Regions from separate parts of the Pseudodesulfovibrio thermohalotolerans genome, predicted to be linked through region 1. Evidence: riboswitches for the same ligand, from Rfam matches in the RefSeq annotation. Region 1 holds a riboswitch; each other region holds the start of a gene.
What was found. Region 1 has a riboswitch for cobalamin ahead of LF599_RS13260 (ribonucleoside triphosphate reductase). Riboswitches for the same ligand answer to the same signal wherever they lie in the genome.
Positions count from the first base shown of each region.

Region 1 (4,160 bases):
TCTTCATCCGGGCCGGACTGGCCTAGTCGTCGGATGCGCAATCCGGGCACAGGCCGTAGAGATACATCCTGTGCCGGGTGAGGGTGAAGCCGTGTTCCCGGGCTATCTGCTCCTGCCGCTCCTCTATGACCGGATCGAATATCTCGACCTTCCGCTTGCACTTGAGGCACATGAGATGATCGTGATGCGCCCTGCCGTAGGCGCGCTCGTACAGCCCCCCCCCGTCCGGGCCGTCGATGGTGTCCGCGAGGCCGGACTCGATGAGCAGCTTCAGCGTGCGGTAGACGGTGGCCTGACCGATCTCGGGAGCCTTTTCCCGGACAAGCTCGCACAGGCGATCTGCGGAAAAATGTCCCTCCGCTTCCAGGAATGTCTGGACGATGGACATGCGCTGCGGGGTCATGTTCAACCCCGTCTCTTCAAGATAGTTCAGAAAAAACTGCTCAGCGGATATCGACATAGACAATAACGAAACTCATTTTCATTTTCAAATCAAGCCCTAAATTTCACTCAAGACCAAAAAAGATGCGGCCGCCCCATCGGCCCAACCACTCCGGTACAGCATTCGCGGGCTCGCTCTTCCCGTTGCGATGAGCTTATCCCTCTGCCCCTCTCCCAATCGGAATCAAAATGCAAACAGGGGCTTGCCAAGCTGCACGCCTTTGTATATCAATGAATCTTGATATATTGATATTGAGGCAACCACAAACGACAAAATCCCGCCGCGCAGGAGCTGCCGGAATACGCAGAGTACACCAAACCCCAAACGGGCCGGAGCCGCGCCTCCCCCATGGAACAAGGATACGCAATGAAGATCATCGACCGCATACGGAACACGGACCGATTTCTCTCCCTTGAATTCTTTCCTCCCAAGGAACGGGAGCAATGGCCCCGCTTCTTCAGCCAGGTGGACAGGCTGGCCGGGCTTGATCCCCTGTTCGTCTCCGTCACCTACGGGGCCGGAGGCACATTCCAGGACAACACGCTGGAAATCGCCGCGGACGTGCACCGCCGTTTCGGCCTTGAGACCATGGCTCACCTTACCTGCGTCGGAGCCGAAAAAAAGGGCATCGCCGACTACCTCGACCGCCTGAGGGACGCGGGCATCAACAATGTCCTGGCCCTGCGCGGCGACATGCCCGGCAACGGCGGAGACGACGTCTGGAAGGAGTTCCGCCACGCCTCGGACCTGGTCGAATTCGTCAAGGAGGGATGGCCGGAAATCGGCGTGGCCACGGCCTGCTACCCCGACGCCCACCCCGAATCCCCGTCCATCGACGACGATCTCCGGTGGACCTGCCACAAATTCAACGCAGGCTCGGACTTTGCCGTGACCCAATTATTCTTCGACGTGCGCCGGTACCGCGACCTGGTCCGCAGGCTGGAGACCAGAGGCATCCGCAATCCCATCGTCCCGGGCGTGCTCCCGGTCCTGAACATGCAGTCCCTCAACCGCATCCTCGCCCTGTGCGGAGCGAACATTCCGCTCAAGCTCTACCTCGAATTGCAGGAGGCCAACGAGAGCGGGGGCGATGCGGCCGTGCGCCGTAAGGGAATCGAAATCGCCCGGCGCCAAATCAGGGAATTACTGGAACTCGGCGCACCGGGCATCCATCTGTATTCACTCAACAATGCCGACGTCTGCCTGGACATCCTGACCGATCTTCCTGAGCTCTGCGGCTGATTCTGGGACAAAGCCCCGGCGAATCCGCTCTTGCGCTTCGCCGGGGCTTCGGCTAGTCTCCGAGCCTTCAGATGTCCTTCAGGTGGCCATTGCGCCATAACAGGGAATCCGGTGAAAAACCGGAGCGGTCCCGCCGCTGTGATCCCCGTAAGAAGGTCCGGTCCAACGAGCCACTGCCGAGAGGCGGGAAGGCGGGCCGGGCGGGGAGAGCCAGAAGACCTGCCTGAAGCGTTTCCTGCCGGTTGCGGTTCGCGGAAACCGTATGCGGACAAGAAAGTTTACACCCGACAACCGTCGCCGGGTCCAGCGGTGCTGCCGCGAGACCGTTCATCGGCGGCCAATGCAGGCGGTTTTTACCGCAGCGCAGCCGTGCCGCGCGTTTTTCCGCGTCGCCTGCAAGAGACATACATGCCCAGCAAAATCCTCAAACGAGACGGATGCATCGAGACCTGGTCCACAAAACGGATCGGCGGTGCCATTTTCAAGGCCCTTCAGGGAAGCGGCATCAAGGACCCGCTGCTTGCCGACAGACTGGCCGGAAAAGTGGAAAAGAAACTCAAGGACGTGGACATGCCTGAACAGGAACAGGTTCAGGACATGGTTCAGGAAGTCCTCATGGAGGCCCGCCTCTACAAGGTGGCCGAGCGGTATATCATCTACCGCGAAAAAAGACGCGAACTGCGCTCCCAGAACGAAGCGTTCCTGGACATCGCCGGAGTGACCGACAGCTACCTGGAGAACCTCGACTGGCGGGTCAATGAAAATTCCAACATGACCCACTCCTTCCAGGGACTGATTCTGCACATGGCCGGTTCCGTCCAGGCCCGCTACATGCTTGAGAAGTACCCCGAAGAAGTGCGCCTGGCGCATACCCACGGCTACTTCCATATCCATGACCTCTCCTTCGGCCTGGCCGGATACTGCTCCGGCTGGTCCCTGCGCGACCTGCTGCTCGAAGGATTCAACCTGCGCGACCGATGCTCGTCCACCCCGGCCAAGCACTTCGACGCGGCCTGCGGCCAGATGGTCAACTTCCTCGGCACGCTCCAAAACGAATGGGCCGGCGCACAGGCGTTCAACAACGTGGACACCTACCTGGCCCCGTTCATCCGCAACGACGGCCTGAGCTACCACGACGTCAAGCAGCAGATCCAGAAGATGCTCCACAACCTCAACGCCACCTCCCGCTGGGGCGGGCAGTCGCCGTTCACCAACTTCACCTTCGACTTCGTGCCGCCCTCGCACATCGCCAAGGAAGCGGTCATCATCGGCGGCAAGCTGCAGGACTCCACCTACGGCGAATACGCCGAGGAAATGGCCATGATTAACCGGGCGTTCCTGGAGGTCATGCTCGAAGGCGACGCGGACGGCCGCATCTTCTCCTTCCCCATCCCCACGTACAACGTGACCAAGGATTTCCCCTGGGACTCCAAGGAAGGCGAACTGCTGCTCAAGATGACCGCCAAGTACGGCGCGCCCTACTTCCAGAACTTCATCAACTCGGACCTCAACCCCGAGGACGTGCGTTCCATGTGCTGCCGACTGCAGATGGACCTGCGCGAAATCCGCAAGAAGACCGGCGGGCTCTTCGGCGCGGGCGATCTGACCGGCTCCGTGGGCGTGGTCACCCTGAACCTGCCCAAGCTGGCCTACCTGGCCCACAACGAGGAAGACTTCATGGACCTTGTCACCGAGTACGCCCGGCTGGCCTCGGAGTCCCTGGAGTTCAAGCGCAAGGTGGTCCAGAAGAACCTGGACGCGGGCATGTTCCCGTTCTCCCGCCGCTATCTCAAGAACGGCTTCAAGGGCCACTTCTCGACCATCGGGCTCATCGGCGGCCATGAAGCGTGCATGAACCTGCTCGGCAAGGGGTTGGACACCCGGTCCGGTTCCCAGCTCATGCAGCGGACGCTCCAGCTTCTGCGCGGACTGGTGGTCGAATTCCAGGAAGAGACCGGCAACCTCTACAATCTGGAAGCCACTCCCGGCGAGGGCACCTGCTACCGCCTGGCCAAGATCGACCGCGACCTCTACGCCGACATCTACACCTCCGGCGACGAGACCCCGTACTACACCAACTCCACCCTGCTGCCCGTGGGCATCAGCTCCGACGTCTTCTTCGCCCTGGAGCACCAGAACGAGTTGCAGACCCTGTACAACGGCGGCACGGTCTTCCACACCTTCCTGGGCGAAGCTGCCCCGAACGAGGAAAGCGTGAAGAACTTCCTGCTCAAGGCCATGAGCAAGACCAAGATTCCATACATCTCGGTCACGCCGACCTTCTCCGTCTGCGAAGACCACGGCTACCTTTACGGCGAGCATTTCCACTGCCCGACCTGCGACAAGGAAACCGAGGTCTACACCCGCGTGGTAGGCTACTACCGTCCCGTGGGCCGCTGGAACAAGGGCAAGCAGGAAGAGTACAAGGACCGCATCGAATACTCCCAGCAAACCTTCTGCCAGCCCGCTTAAGGGT
Region 1 covers NZ_CP120635.1:2,818,557-2,822,716, forward strand. Annotated here, with positions in the region: gene LF599_RS13250 (Fur family transcriptional regulator) at 23-460, opposite strand; gene LF599_RS13255 (methylenetetrahydrofolate reductase) at 809-1,684, shown strand; cobalamin riboswitch at 1,748-1,925, shown strand; gene LF599_RS13260 (ribonucleoside triphosphate reductase) at 2,093-4,156, shown strand.

Region 2 (4,160 bases), 1.6 Mb from region 1:
GCCAGCATGGGCGTCACCTTCAAAATCGCCGCCTGCAACGTTTCCCCGGACGCCCGACAGACGCTCATAGGCTGGGGATTCGACAAGACCATCTCCGTATACCCCGACCGCGAGACCTATTTCACGACGCAATAAGGCGAGACAATGCAGGACAGCATCATTCAGTGCATCGAGGACATAGAACGGCGGATTCTAGAAGTGGACGCCACGGGCCAGGGGGTGGAGGCCGTGGTGGACGCTCTCGGCCTCTCGTGTATGCAGCTCTCCTCGGCTGGGGTCATCGCCCTGCTGGACATGCTCAAGGACGGCATCACGCCCGTCAACGGCGACATCGTCACCGCCATGCTCAACATCTGCGAAGCGCAAAAGAAATTTTTCTTCGCCCTGGGCGGCCTGCTCGAAGGCAGCGGCGATGCCCTGGCCAAGATCAAAACCGCACCGCCCGCCCCGGCTTTTGAGGAAAGCGAAGAGGAAGCGGCCCGGGCCTTCGAGGAGCCGCCCGCCGCCAAAGCCGGAGTTCCTGAAGCTCGCGCCGAAGAAACCGAAGAAAAACCCAGCCCGGAAGCCGACGCCAAATCGAACGCCAAGCACGCGCCGCAAGGCATCTCGTCCATTCGCGTTCCCACGGACCGCCTGGACCGGGTCATCGAACTGGTTGGCAAGCTCATGGTCACTTACGCGGTCATCGCACAGGGCGGAGCCACCAATGTGACGCAGATGGCCTCCAGCCTCCGGGAACTCGACAACGTCATTTCCAAGCTCCAGCAAGAGGTCAACGCCATTCGGCTGGTGCCGCTCAAGCAGATTTTCATGCCCATGCACAGGCTGGTAAAAAGCCTCTCCCAAAAAATCGGCAAAAAGCTCGACTTCGAGGTCCGGGGCGACGATCTGGCCCTCGACAAAACCATAGTCGAAAGCCTCAACGAGCCGCTGGTCCACCTCCTGCGCAACGCCGTGGACCACGGCCTGGAAGACCCCGAGGGGCGCAAGGCGGCGGGCAAGCCCGAGACCGGAACCGTGTCCCTGTCCGCCTGGCGCAAGGGCGACAACGCCTTCATCCAGGTCGGCGACGACGGGCGCGGGCTCGATCCCGACCGAATCCTGTCCAAGGCGCTTGAAAAGGGGCTGGCCGATCCCGACAAGGAATACTCCAAGGACGAAATCCTTCAGTTCGTGCTTCAGAGCGGTTTCTCCACCGCCGAAAAAATCACCGATGTCTCCGGGCGCGGCGTGGGCATGGACGCCGTGGTCAACGCCATCAAGGTCGCCCTGGACGGCGAAGTGTCCATCGAGAGCGAGCTGGGCAAGGGCGCGAACTTTACCATCTCCATCCCCCTGGACCGATCGGCCAACGAAGGCATCGTGGACGCCCTGGTCTGCCGGGTCGGCGGCGACACTTTCATCATGCCCAGCCGCGATGTGGTGGAAATCTACATGCCCCGGCGCAACGACGTGGTGGAACTGCCCGACGGCCGCGAGACCGTGGACGTGCGCGGCGAGATACACTCCCTGCTCCGACTGGCGGACCTCCTTGAACTGACGCCGGAGATCGAGAACATCGAGATGGCCCAGGCCATCGTGGTCCGGGTCGGCGATTACAAGGGCGCCATCCTGGTCGACGAGGTGCTGCGCCAGCAGCAGGTGGTCATCACCGGGTTCACCGTCCCGGTGGAGGAAATCTTCAACGTCCCCATTCTCGGCTATGGCATGATGGGCGAATCCGACGCCCTGGTCATCGACGCCGAAGAGATGATCCGCCAGTTCCAGGAACGCATTGCCGAAACCGCCCGGACCTCCTTGACATGAATACCGAGGAAAGCATACTCCACTTCAAGTTCAGGTGTCCTCGGACTCAATAGGGAATCCCGTGAAAATCGGGAGCGGACCCGCCGCCGTGACGTCTCGCTGAACCGTTTCCATTCATGCCACTGGGGTCGACCTGGGAAGGCGGAAACGGGAGGGACCAGCCGGAAGACCTGCCTGGAACGATCACAAGGACCTGCCACGGTGGTACGTGGGCTTGCCGCCGAGGTATTGAAGGGATAATACGGGTTCTCTTCCTCTGAATTCGAAGAGGAAGAGGCTTTTTCTTTCCCTCCCCGCCCCATTTTCGGAGAACATGATGACAGTTGTCAGAAACATTGTCTTCTGCCTGCTCGCCCTGTTGCTGACCGTCCCGGCCCAGGCCGGGCACCACGACGAACAACCCGTCAAACAGGCCATCGTCCTGGCCGCCTTCGGCACTTCCTACCCTGAAGCGGTCAAATCAATCCTGAACATCAAGGCCAAGGTGGAGAAGGCCCACCCCGGCGTCCCCGTGCGCCTAGCCTTTACCTCCAACATCATCCGCAAGATCTGGCAGGGCCGCCAGAACGACGAGGCCTGGAAAGCGGCGCATAAGGACATTCCAGCCGAAGTCCTCTACGTCAAGCATCCCCTGGCCACCATCGCGGACCTTCAGAACGACGGCTGCCGCGACATCACCGTGCAATCCCTGCATGTCTTCGCGGGCGAAGAGTTCCACGACCTGATTACCCTGGTGGGCGGACTCAAATCCATCCGCACCCTCAAGGCCAAGAACATGCCCTTCGCGCACCTCTCCCTCGGCCGCCCGGCCCTCGGCCTGCCCGGCGAGGAGTATCCGTACACCGAGGACATGGCCCGGGCCGCCAAGACCCTCAAGACCGATGTGGACCATGCGCGCGAACTGAACGCCGCCCTGGTTTACATGGGCCACGGCAACGACTTCTTCTCCACGGGCATCTACGCGGAATTCCAGAAGGTGTTGCAGGCCGAATACGACTACCCCATCTTCATCGGCTGCGTGGAGGGATTTCCCGCCTTTGACGACATGGCTGCGCAACTCGCGGCCTCCGGCAAGAAGGACGTCCTTCTCAAGCCGTTCATGATCGTGGCCGGCGACCATGCCTCCAACGACATGGCCGGCGACGAGGACGACGCATGGAAGATCATGCTGACCAAGGCTGGCTACAAGGTCGCCACCGACCTGCGCGGCCTGGGAATGCTCGACGGCTGGGCCGACATCTACGTGAACCACCTCAACGACGCCATGGCCAAGGGCCCGGGCGTGAACTAGACGCATGTTGAACGCCGCCTCCCGCACCTCCCTTCGCAACGGGTTGACCGTCGCCCTGCTCGCCGCTCTGCTGGCCGGGCTGGCGCTGGCCGCCTGCGCCATGGGAGTCATCAGCATCCCGCCGGGCGAAGTCCTGCGCGGATTGCTCGACGGAGTGCGGGGGGCGGCGGATTCCATGGACGGCATGGTGGCGGGCATCCTTTTCGACGTCCGGCTTCCGCGCATCCTGACCTGCGCCGCGGTGGGCTTCGGCCTGGCCGTGGCGGGCGCGGTCTTCCAGGGGCTCCTCCTCAACCCGCTGGCCGACCCGTTCACCCTCGGCGTCTCCTCGGGCGCGGCCTTCGGCGCGGCCCTGGCCCTGCTCCTGGGATTGTCCTTTTTCGGCCCGGCCACGCTCATGACGCTGGCCTTCGCGGGCGCAGCCCTCACCCTGGCCGCGGTTATCGCGCTCGCCGGGCGCGACGGCGAGCTGGCGCCCACCTCCCTCATCCTGGCGGGGGTCATCGTCTCGGCCACCCTCTCGGCGGGCATCAGCTTCATCAAGTATCTGGCCGACGAACGAGTCTCGGTCATCGTCTTCTGGCTCATGGGCAGCTTCGTGGGCCGGACGTGGAACGACGCGGCCCTGGCCGGGACCGCCTCCCTGCTCGTCTTCGCGATATGCCTCTACTTCGGACGCGACCTGAACATAATGAGCCTGGGAGCGCGTTCGGCGCGGAGCCTGGGCGTGAACACGGGACGCGTGCGGCTGATCCTGCTCGTCGCCGCTTCGCTGGCCAGCGCGGTCTGCGTGGCCGTGAGCGGAATCATCGGCTTTGTAGGCCTCATCGTACCGCACCTCATGCGCATGATCGTGGGCCCGGACAACCGCTGGCTCCTGCCCGCCTCAGGCCTTGGCGGGGCCATACTTCTTCTGCTGGCCGACACCGTCACCCGCGCGGCCCTGCCCCACGAGGTGCCCATCGGCGTGCTCACGGCCATCATCGGCGGCCCGGTCTTCTGCTGGATATTCAGCCGCTCCAAGAGGCTCGCACGTGGATAGCGCGATCTTCGCCAGCCAGGA
Region 2 covers NZ_CP120635.1:1,225,287-1,229,446, reverse strand. Annotated here, with positions in the region: gene LF599_RS05605 (Hpt domain-containing protein) at 1-135, shown strand, start outside; gene LF599_RS05600 (chemotaxis protein CheA) at 145-1,806, shown strand; cobalamin riboswitch at 1,822-1,998, shown strand; gene LF599_RS05595 (sirohydrochlorin cobaltochelatase) at 2,123-3,097, shown strand; gene LF599_RS05590 (FecCD family ABC transporter permease) at 3,102-4,139, shown strand; gene LF599_RS05585 (ABC transporter ATP-binding protein) at 4,132-4,160, shown strand, end outside.
Region 2: another riboswitch for cobalamin. It lies ahead of LF599_RS05595 (sirohydrochlorin cobaltochelatase); the one in region 1 lies ahead of LF599_RS13260 (ribonucleoside triphosphate reductase).

Region 3 (4,160 bases), 1.2 Mb from region 1:
CAGTGGAATTTGCAGCCCAGAGGGCAGGGGGTACCCCCTGCCCTCTGGGCTCTCACCAAAAAACGGCGGGAAGCCTCTACTACTAGCTGGCCCTAAGATGGGGGACTTTACACCTGCCCTTTTGGTGTGTGTAGAGGGTTAGGCGTATGATTCACGCAATTTGAGGGCAGCGCAAACCATGTTTTTTAGGGAGACAAGCGTCTCGACCCAAGCACGGGTTTTGAGGCCGCAGTCAGGGTTAACCCAAAGACGTTCAGCGGGGATTACCTTCAGCGCCTTTTGAAGGAGCGAGTAGATTTCATCCTCGGAGGGAATCCTCGGGCTGTGTATGTCATACACCCCGGGGCCGATTTCCGCCGGATATTCGTATGCATTGAAGGCTTCGAGCAACTCCATGCCGCTGCGGCTGGCTTCGATGCTGATGACGTCGGCGTCCATTTCAGCGATCCATTTCATGATGACGTTGAATTCGCTGTAGCACATGTGTGAATGAATCTGAGTGGTATCCTGTACGCCGCCTGCAGTCAGCCTGAAACAATCCACGGCCCAACGAAGATATGCTTCCTGCTGATCCTTACGAATGGGCATACCCTCCCGGAGCGCGGCTTCGTCGATCTGGATGATGCCGATGCCAGCGGCTTCGAGGTCAAGAACCTCGTCGCGTATGGCGAGGGCTATCTGGCGGCAGACCACTTCACGCGGAATGTCGTTGCGCACGAAGCTCCAGCACAGGATGGTAACCGGCCCGGTCAGCATCCCTTTCATGGGCTTGTTCGTGAGGCTCTGGGCGTACACGGCCCAATCCACGGTCATTTGCTCCGGGCGGGATATATCACCGTAAATGATGGGCGGCTTGACGCAGCGGCTACCGTAGCTTTGCACCCAGCCGTTTTGCGTGAAGCAGAATCCCTTGAGTTGTTGGCCGAAGTATTCGACCATGTCGTTACGTTCCGGTTCGCCGTGGACCAAAACATCAAGTCCCAATTCTTCCTGATGAGCCACGACTTCTGCGATATGTCCCTTCATGGTTTCCTTGTATTCGGCATTCGACAGTTCGCCCTTTTTATATTGCAGACGCGTTTTGCGGATCTCGTCGGTTTGCGGATAAGAACCGATAGTTGTTGTCGGGAAGAGAGGGAGGTTCAACTGTTTCTTCTGGATGGCAGACCGTTTAGCAAAGTCGGATGTCCGGTCATACATTTCGGGAGTGATTGTCTGAAGTCGGTTTCGGGTCTCCTTGTCCACGACATGACAGTGGGCACCTCGTGCGAGAAGCGAAGCTTTGTTCTCTGCGAATATCTTCGGCTTGTCTGCCCCTTCCGCAGCAAGCTTCAAGGCTGCAATTTCATCGCACTTTTGCACAGCGAAAGCCATCCACTGCTTCAACTCCCCATCCAACTCCGTTTCAGCGGAGAGATCCATTGGAGAGTGGAGCAACGAACAGCTGGAGCCGATCATTATGCGGCTTGCTTTCAACTGCTGTCTGCTCGCGTTCACACGTCTGAAGGCAGTTTCGAGTTCAGTCTTCCAGACGTTTCGCCCGTCAACCAGGCCGAGGGACAGGGTAACGTGTGGCGGCAGCTTGTGGATGATGTCTTTCAGTTGTTCGGGGGTGCGCACCAAATCCAAATGGATGCCGTCGATGGGCAATGACAGTGTGAGATCGCGATTGTCGCCAAGCCCACCGAAATACGTGGTGAGCAAAAGACGGGAGCTGACGGTGACCTTCTTCATCTTTGCATAGACAAGCCGGAAGGCTTCATCAGCTTCCTCTGAAATGTCCGTACAGAGGATCGGTTCGTCGATTTGAATCCAGGAGCATTGGCCGTCCAGCTCGGCGAGAATATCACAATAAGCGTCAGCTAGCCCTTCAAGGTGATCCCAACGACTACAGCCGTCGGTCTCCTTGGCGAGCGAAAGAAAGGTGATCGGCCCCACCAGAACGGGCTTCGGAGAATACCCGAGGTCCCTGACAGTGGTGGTTTCTTTGAGAAGCCGGGAGCCGGTTTTTTGGAATCGCGTGTCTCTGGTCAATTCCGGGACGATGTAATGGTAGTTGGAATCGAACCATTTGGTCATCTCCATGGCCGGGATACCCTTTTCCGCATCTCCCCGTGCCATATGGAAATATGTTTCAAGGTCAACTTCTTTGCCATCCCACCGGAATCGGGGAGGAATAGCTCCGAGCATGGTGATGGTGTCGAGGATGTGGTCGTAAAATGAGAAGTCGCCAACTGGCAGCAGGTCCATGCCCGCCTTGGCCTGGATCTCCCAGTGATGCTTCTTGAGGTGCTCGCCAACCTTGATAAGTTCAGCTTCGTTTGTTTCCCCTCTCCAGAATTTTTCGAGGGCCCATTTGAGTTCACGATTTTTCCCCATCCTGGGGAAACCCAATACGTGCGCGTTCATGTCTACTCCATGTTTCAGGGTGAAAGACGTAGAGCGTGCCTTGCGATGGTTGAGAGAAACACAGCGTGGGAATGATCCTGGTCTGAGTTGTTTTCTGCCATCCTAACCTGATCGCGAGGCGGTTGCTCTCTGGCAAGACGTCTTCTGGCTTCCGGCCCCATCGTGTTGAATCCCTTCCCCCAAAAAGGTGGTCATCAACGGGTTTGCCGGTTACAGCGGCGCGTCCGCAGCGGTTTTTCACCGCTTTCCGTTTCTTGCCAAATCCTTATATCAAGATTTATTGATATATAGAAAGTCTGTTCTATGCAAGCTTTTTAGGGCGGGATACATTCCATCATCGTTAGTTGTTTGATTTGAGAGCTGCGAAAAGTCTAGTCAGACTCAATCGTGTCCGGTTAACTCGCCATTCCTAACAACGGATAATCATTTTTGATCTTTGACATTTCTCCTGGCGGACTGAAAAATGTTTCCAGCCCTGTACGCTTGAATACGTTCAGCTGCAGCAATTGCAACATCTCCTGAATGGGCCAGCCGATCCTAGACGTAAATTTCAGGAACGCCACCAGCAGATACATGATCATGGCCACGTAGATTTACGAAAGCACGGCATTTTCCGATGTCCCGATGAATCTTTTGATTTTCAAATTCTGTTTGATCAGCCGGAAGAAAATCTCTATCTGCCAGCGCTCCTTGTAGATTTCCGCAACCGATCTTGCTGCAAGCGAGAAATGGCTGGTCAGATATACGAAGTGCTCACCGGTTTTGGCATCGCGGTACCCCACGCGCCGCAATTTGAGCGGCTTTCCGCCACTCATAACCTGAATGATCTGGTCGGAAGTTATGCCCTGTTTTTTGTTGACGGGTCGACGTTTGAGGACCTTGTAGGACATGTTTTTCTTCTGTCTGGTTACGAAGAAAACACCCGCCTCCATGAGTGCGGCGAACCACCGATAGCAGACGTAGCCTCGGTCGAACACGACGATGGAACCCTTGGGCAATGTGAGTGCCTGAGCGACTTTGGATTCGTGTTTTCGCGCATTGGATATCTCCAGGAAAGACGGGATATAGCCGTCATGGTCCAGGAGCGCGTGGAGCTTGATCCCTCCCCGGTTTTCTCGAAACGAAGCCCAAGGAAATTGGTCAAGGCTCAGTTTGACAGTCGATGCGTCGAGGCTGAACAGCTTGTTTTTGAAACGGAATTTGTGGCTGGGAGCGATGGCTTGGCACTGTTTGTACACCGCACCGAACAGGGCCTGAAAGAACGCTGCCGGACGATTGCTATTGGCATCGGCAAAGGTAGAGCGAGCCACCGGCTTGGCTCCCAAGTGGTAAAGCTTTCTTGCGTTTACTGCGAGGTTGCGCAAGCCATCGCGCATGGAATGCCGAGCCGCGATATGGATAAATGCAAGGCAGACAAATTGATTCCAGCGGCTGAAGACACGGGCTTTTCGTTCGCTCGGAAACTCGCGTTCGACTTGCGTAAAAACATGTCTCGGAATCAGGGATAGCAGTTGAGCAAGGATTGTGTCACTGTGAGCTACGTCAAAATTCTCCTTTGTTATTCATTGGTTAGACACCAATATCATAACACAATTCCCGGAGATTTTGGACGTTTTTCTTTCAGCTAAACCGGACACGACATTCCTGTGGCTGAACTATGCAAGGCCGACATGCGCGAAGTCGTAATAGAACTGCGTAAAAGCAAAATCATCGACCAAGTATATTTCGACAAGAATGGTCGTCATACCAAA
Region 3 covers NZ_CP120635.1:1,571,365-1,575,524, reverse strand. Annotated here, with positions in the region: one part of gene LF599_RS07310 (IS3 family transposase) at 1-86, shown strand, start outside; gene metE (5-methyltetrahydropteroyltriglutamate--homocysteine S-methyltransferase) at 139-2,409, opposite strand; cobalamin riboswitch at 2,528-2,708, opposite strand; gene LF599_RS07300 (hypothetical protein) at 2,805-2,984, opposite strand; gene LF599_RS07295 (IS4 family transposase) at 3,003-3,932, opposite strand.
Region 3: another riboswitch for cobalamin. It lies ahead of metE (5-methyltetrahydropteroyltriglutamate--homocysteine S-methyltransferase); the one in region 1 lies ahead of LF599_RS13260 (ribonucleoside triphosphate reductase).